Buchnera aphidicola (Macrosiphoniella sanborni): one gene and its partner. The protein of the gene in region 2 binds, or shares a complex with, the protein of the main gene of each other region. Links are inferred from orthologs where the notes say so. Each region holds a gene or a part of one and is shown on either strand. Other genes may lie near its edges.

Evidence for each region. The genes of interacting proteins can lie anywhere in the genome.
Region 1: the proteins of crr (region 2) and ptsG are in contact, whole or in part, in an NMR structure (PDB 1O2F), measured with the Escherichia coli proteins. The link is inferred for Buchnera aphidicola (Macrosiphoniella sanborni) from one-to-one orthologs.

The regions. Positions count from the first base shown.
Region 1 is NZ_CP034864.1:376,641-379,862, forward strand. Bases 156-3,035 are described here. They hold ptsG (PTS glucose transporter subunit IIBC), read left to right. Parts: upstream 156-818; coding sequence 819-2,252; downstream 2,253-3,035. Other genes in these bases: D9V74_RS01685 (TatD family hydrolase), read left to right, coding at 156-777; D9V74_RS01695 (histidine triad nucleotide-binding protein), read left to right, coding at 2,273-2,617; D9V74_RS01700 (hypothetical protein), read left to right, coding at 2,670-3,035. Also shown: more of D9V74_RS01685, read left to right, coding at 1-155; more of D9V74_RS01700, read left to right, coding at 3,036-3,206. UniProt on the Escherichia coli protein: The phosphoenolpyruvate-dependent sugar phosphotransferase system (sugar PTS), a major carbohydrate active transport system, catalyzes the phosphorylation of incoming sugar substrates concomitantly with their translocation across the cell membrane.
Region 2 is NZ_CP034864.1:64,375-68,120, reverse strand. Bases 1-2,822 are described here. They hold crr (PTS glucose transporter subunit IIA), read left to right. Parts: upstream 1-1,070; coding sequence 1,071-1,574; downstream 1,575-2,822. Other genes in these bases: D9V74_RS00285 (tRNA CCA-pyrophosphorylase), read right to left, coding at 2,488-2,822; D9V74_RS00290 (undecaprenyl-diphosphate phosphatase), read left to right, coding at 1,666-2,472; ptsI (phosphoenolpyruvate-protein phosphotransferase PtsI), read left to right, coding at 1-1,017. Outside these bases: more of D9V74_RS00285, read right to left, coding at 2,823-3,738. UniProt on the Escherichia coli protein: The phosphoenolpyruvate-dependent sugar phosphotransferase system (sugar PTS), a major carbohydrate active transport system, catalyzes the phosphorylation of incoming sugar substrates concomitantly with their translocation across the cell membrane.

The DNA of each region.
Region 1 (3,222 bases), 310 kb from region 2 along the record:
GATAGATTAAATTATCATCTATTACATAAAAGTATAAAAGATATGTTACTCAAGTCTTCTATAAATTATGTCAAGAAATTTTTAACAGTCTCTACTTCTATAAGAAATTTTCATAAAATTCAAAATTTATTTGAACAATATCATAATATTTTTTATTCTTGTGGTATACATCCTTTAAACTGCACAAAAGAATTAAATCATTTTGATAAACAAGAAGATTGTTTTAATATCATAAAAAAATTATCAAATATTAAGCGTGTAATTGCAATAGGTGAAACAGGTTTAGATTATTATTATAATCCTGAAAATAAAAATATACAAAAAGATTTTTTTCGCGAACATATTAGAATTGCAATCAAATTAAAAAAACCAATTATAGTGCATTCACGTAATGCAATGCATGATACCATTAAAATATTACAAGAAGAACATGCAGAAAAATGTACAGGTATATTACATTCTTTTAATGAAAATTTTAATGCAGCATTAAAATTATTAGAATTAGGTTTTTATATTTCTTGTTCTGGCATTATTACTTTTAAAAATTCTATAGAACTATGCAAAACTATAAAAAAAATACCTTTAGAACGTTTATTAATCGAAACAGATTCCCCATATTTATCACCAGTTCCGTATAGAGGAAAAGAAAATCAGCCGGCTCATTTGTTTAATATAGCAAAAAAAATATCTATAATAAAAAAAATAGATATAAAAACTGTTGCGAAAATTACAACAAATAATTTTTATAAACTCTTTCAATTACAACATAACATATAATTTATGAAAAAATTTGATATATATTTAGGAGTCTTTTGAATATGTTTAAAAATGTATTTGCAAACCTACAAAAGGTTGGTAAATCACTAATGTTACCTGTTTCAGTATTACCTATTGCAGGAATATTACTCGGAATAGGATCAGCACATTTTATTTTATTACCAGATATTCTTTCTGAAATTATGGCTCAAACAGGAGGTTCTGTTTTTACAAATATGCCATTAATTTTTTCTATTGGTGTAGCTCTTGGTTTTACAAAAAACGATGGTGTTGCAGCATTAGCTGCAGTAGTGTCCTATGGAATTCTAATTCAAACATTAAATGCAGTTGAACCAATTATTTTACATACAAATATTGATACTATAATGCATCAACATCTTGCTGATACTGGTATATTAGGAGGAATTATTGCGGGTGCTATCGCCGCATATATGTTTAATAAATTTTATCGTATTCAATTACCTGAATATTTAGGTTTTTTTTCTGGAAAAAGATTTGTACCTATTATTTCAGGATTATCTGCAATATTAATAGGTGTAATATTATCTATAATATGGCCGCCTATTGGTCAAGGTATACAGATTTTTTCACAATGGGCAGCATATCAAAATCCTATCCTAGCTTTTGCTTTATACGGATTAGTAGAAAGAGCACTTGTTCCATTTGGATTACATCATATATGGAATGTACCATTCCAAATGCAAATTGGTGAATATACTAATTCTATAGGACAAGTCTTTCATGGAGATATTGCAAGATATATGGCTGGAGATTCTACTGCTGGTAATTTATCAGGAGGTTTTATTTTTAAAATGTATGGTCTTCCAGGTGCTGCTTTAGCAATATGGCATACAGCTAAAAAAGAAAATAAAAAAAAAATAGGTAGTATTATGATTTCAGCAGCATTAACTGCTTTTCTTACTGGTATTACTGAGCCTATTGAGTTTTCATTTATTATTGTTGCACCAATACTATATGTTATCCATTCTATTCTAGCAGGATTATCTTTTCCATTATGTATTTTTTTAGATATGCGTTCAGGAACGAGTTTTTCACATGGTTTAATAGATTTTATAGTATTGAGTGGAAATAGTCATCATATTTTTCTTTTTCCCATTGTCGGATTGTTCTATGGATTATTATATTATAGTCTGTTTTATTTTATCATTATTAATTTTAATTTATATACACCTGGACGTGAAAATGTAATAAATCACGTTTTAAAAAAAAATAATAATGAAATAGCTCCATATATTATTGATGCATTAGGAGGGAAAAATAATATTCAGAATTTAGATGCATGTATTACACGATTAAGAATTACTGTTTTAGAAATTTCTAAAGTAAATCAAGATAATCTAAAGAATATTGGAGCCGCAGGCGTAATCATTTCAGGATTAGGGATACAAATTGTATTTGGAACAAGATCTGAAAATATTAAAACAGAAATAGATGAATATATAAAAAAAATATAAAAAATTCAAGGATCTTTATAATGGAAGATGGTGTAATTTTCAAAAAAATTATTAATAATAAAATTTCAGCTAATATTGTATATCAAGATCATAAAGTAACTGCATTTACAGATATAAAACCAAAAGCACCAGTACATATCTTAATTGTACCTAATTGTTTTATTGCATCATCTAATGAAATTAATAAAAATAATAAATATATTTTAGCACATATGTTTTATATTGCTGTAAAAATTGCTAAAAAAGAAAAAATTAGTCAAACAGGATATAAAATTATTATTAATTGTAATAAAAATGGAGGACAAGAAATTAATTATCTTCATATGCATTTACTAGGTGGAGAAAAACTTAAATTTTTATATTAATATTAAAACATGATGATAACTGACATATTTTAAAATGATTGAAGGACAAATTTTGAATAAATATTTCTTTTTAATTTTTTATGTTATGTTTTTTTTAAATGGTTGTCATGTTTCTAATCATATAAACGATAGTATTATACAAAAAAACAATACCAATTTAATTTTATTAGATTTTGATACTGCTATAGAAAATATAATTACAAAAATAACACAATCAAAAAATATATCTTTTTATGAGAATACATTATTTTTTGTCGATGTTCAAAAAAATAACACAAATCTGATTTTTAATGAAGAAAATTTAATAAATTTAATCAAGAAAAAATTATTTCAAAAAAATAAAAATATTTATTTTCTTGAAAAAAAAATTATTGAAGAAAATAAAAAAAAATTAGGAATATTAAATATAAATAATCATTTAGACAATAATGTTTCTATGTTATTAGCTCGTCAAAATCATGTAAAATATTATCTAAATAGTACTATTTTAGATAAAAATAATTCTTATGAAATAAAAGTAGAACTAGTGTTAGTGAAAACTGGAGAAATAATGTTTACAAAAACAGAAAAATTGTATTACTTAAAGTAGTATATAAAAATGTTAA
Region 2 (3,746 bases):
GAATTAATTAATCAAAAAAAAATAATACAAAGAAAATATTTCTTCAATAAAAATAAATTAATTATTTTAAAAAATTTACCTGCGACTACTCTAGATGGTCATAGTATTAAAATAGGTTCTAATATTGGGAATCTACAAGAAATTAATTCTGCAAAAAATAATGGTGCAGAATGTATTGGTCTCTATCGTACTGAATTTTTATTTATGGGTAGAAATTCTTTACCTACTGAAAATGAACAATTTCAAGCATATAAAGAAATTGCAGAATCAATGCAAAATAAAGCTGTTATCATTAGAACAATGGATATTGGAGGCGATAAAGATCTTCCTTATATGAACTTGCCAAAAGAAGAAAATCCTTTTTTAGGATGGCGAGCTATACGTATTTCAATAGATCGTAAAGAAATATTACATGCACAATTAAAAGCCATTCTTAGAGCTTCTGCTTTTGGTAAAATATGTATTCTATTTCCTATGATAATATCTGTAGAAGAAATCAGATTATTAAAATCAGAGATAAATATACTAAAAGATATATTAAATAAAAAAAATATATTATTTGATAAAAATATTAAAATTGGAATTATGATTGAAACTCCATCTTCAGCTATCATTGCAAAATATTTAATTAAAGAAGTAGATTTTTTCAGTATTGGTACTAATGATTTAACACAATATACTTTAGCTGTTGATAGAGGAAATAAATTAATTTCACATCTTTATAATCCCATGCATCCAGCTGTTTTAAAATTAATTCAAAAAGTAATAAACATTTCACATGAACATGGTAAATGGACTGGCATGTGTGGAGAATTTGCAGGAGATGAACGTGCTGCAATTCTTTTATTAGGTATGGGATTAGATGAATTTAGTATGAGCTCTATAAATATTCCTAAAATTAAAAAAATCATTCGACAAACATATTTTTCAGATGCTCAAAAATTAGCAAAAGTAGCATTAACATTACCAACAATCAAAGAAATAATTCATTTAATAGAAACATTTGTTAATTATTAAAAGGTAGAAAATTATGAAAAAAAATAATATAAAAAAGTAATTAGGAGAAAAAAATGAGTTTCTTTTCTAACTTGTTTAATAGTAAAAAAACCAATTTTTCTAAAAAAATAAAAATTATTGCACCTATATCTGGTGATATTCTAAACATAGAAGATATTCCAGATCCTGTTTTTTCTAAAAAAATTGTCGGGGATGGGATTGCTATTAAACCAATAGGAAATCAAATACTCGCACCAGTGAATGGAACTATTGGAAAAATATTTGAAAGCAAACATGCATTTTCAATTATTTCAGAGGACGATGTTGAATTATTCGTTCATTTCGGAATTGATACAGTAAAATTAAAAGGACAAGGATTTACCACAATAGCTAAAGATAAACAAAAAGTTCAAATAGGAGATAAAATTATTTTATTTGATTTAGATTTTTTAAAAAATAATGCGAAATCTGTTTTGACTCCTGTAGTAATATCTAATATAGATAATTTTAAAAAAATTGAAAAATCATCTGGCGCCATTATTGCTGGGGAAACAGTTATTATAACTTTATATAATTAATTTTTAATATAAAAAAACGGTGCTGTTATTTAGTACCGTTTTCAATTATTATTATAATTAATGATAATTTATGTTATTTAAAGGAGTAAATATGATTGATTTATATCAAATTATTACTTCTATTATTATTGGCATCATAGAAGGAATAACAGAATTTCTTCCTATCTCATCTACAGGACATATGATTATTGCCTCTTATTATTTAAATTTAAACATAGAAAATAACAATATAAAAATATTAGAAATACTTACTCAACTAGGTTCTAGTTTATCTATTTTATACTTCTTCCGAAAAAAAATTTTAAAAATAATAAAATCTAATATTCTTAAAAAAAAAATAAATAATATTCATATTCTTTGTGCTATTGCGCCAACAATATTTTTGGGATTGATGTTTTATAAAAAAATTAAAAAATTATTTAATATTCAAAACGTTATTATTGGTTTGATATCTGGTGGATTATTACTATTTTTTTCTGAAATCTTTAAACCTAAAAAGTATAAAATATATAATATTTATAATATCAGTATTTTACAATCTACTATCATTGGAATATTTCAAATTCTTTCTTTATATCCTGGTTTTTCAAGATCTGGCGTCACTATAGCAACTGCTATTCTATTAGGTATAAAAAAATCAGTTGCAATAGAATTTTCTTTTATAATATCTGTTCCATTATTAATTGGAGTATCTTTTTTTGATTTATCAAAACATTTAACAAATATTAAAATATTAGATATTCCAATATTTTTTATAGGATTCACCATATCTTTTTTAGTTTCTTTAATATTTGTTCGTATTTTATTAAAAATATTAAATAACACATCATTAATATTTTTTGGAATATATCGTTTTACAATATCTGGATTAATTTATTTTTTTTCATTAAATAATTAATTATTTAATTAAAAATTATTTTTTTTTAAATAAAATAAAGTTTATATTTTTATGACGCCATAATTCTAATTTTTCAATTCTTAAACGCATTAATTCTTTTTTAATTTGATAGCCTTGAAAACCCTTTTTTAAAATAGATTGAACAGAAATATTACTAACAATAGAAAAACATTTTTTTAAAAAATTTCCAGGTAGAATATCAAAATATTGTATTTCTAATTTATTTAAAAAATCAAAATTAATTAAAATAGCTATTTTTTCAATACGTTCTGGTTTTCTCCAAGCGTCAACTTTTAATAATAATTTTATAATATTTTCAGATGATTGATAATAAATAGTATTTAAAAAGTAATAAAATCCTACATTTAAAACCGCTATCTCTCTAATATATGAAGGAATCTGAAAATTTTTACATAAATTATTTATAATAGAAGAAGAAGATATATCAAAAAATATTTTAGAAAAATTTTTATAAATATTATTAACTAAAATACATTGACATAAATAAGAAAAACGAATGTCAATATCCTTATATTGTATCGATATTTTAGCTAATTTCATGAATATTATATTATGATCATAAAATTTTTTTAAAAGTCTATAATCGAAAAAAAAATTTTTTTCGTATAAAAAAAACATCTTCGGGAAAAAAAAATGTAATGCACTACATTGATATAATACTTGAAAATATACATGCGGATTATGTGTTTTAAAAGCTTTCTCTGTTTCATTCCATATTCTATTAGTAGTCAGATATGATAATTCTTTTTTTTTCACTATAGTTTTCATTAAAATCATAGTTTCTTCTGCGATTGTAAATCCTAAATGAACTAATGTTGCAGCAAATCTCGCTGTACGTAACACTCGCAATGGATCTTCTATAAAAGATTCAGAAACATGTCGTATTAAACGACATTTTATATCTTTTTGCCCGTGAAAAGGATCAATATAATTACCATATTCATCTTGTGCAATTGCATTCATTGTTAAATCACGTCTTACTAAATCTTCTTCTAAAGTAACATTAGAATGATATTCAGTATCAAAACCAGTATATCCTCTACCAGATTTTCGTTCTTTTCTTGCTAAAGCATATTCTTCATGTGTTTCTGGATGCAAAAATACTGGAAAATCTTTACCAACTTGTTGAAATTTTTTTTCTAATAATATTTTTTTTGTACCACCCACTACAACCCAATCTTTATCTTTAACAGGTAAATTAAGTAATGCATCACGAATTGCTCCTCCTACTAGATATATTTTCATATTAATTT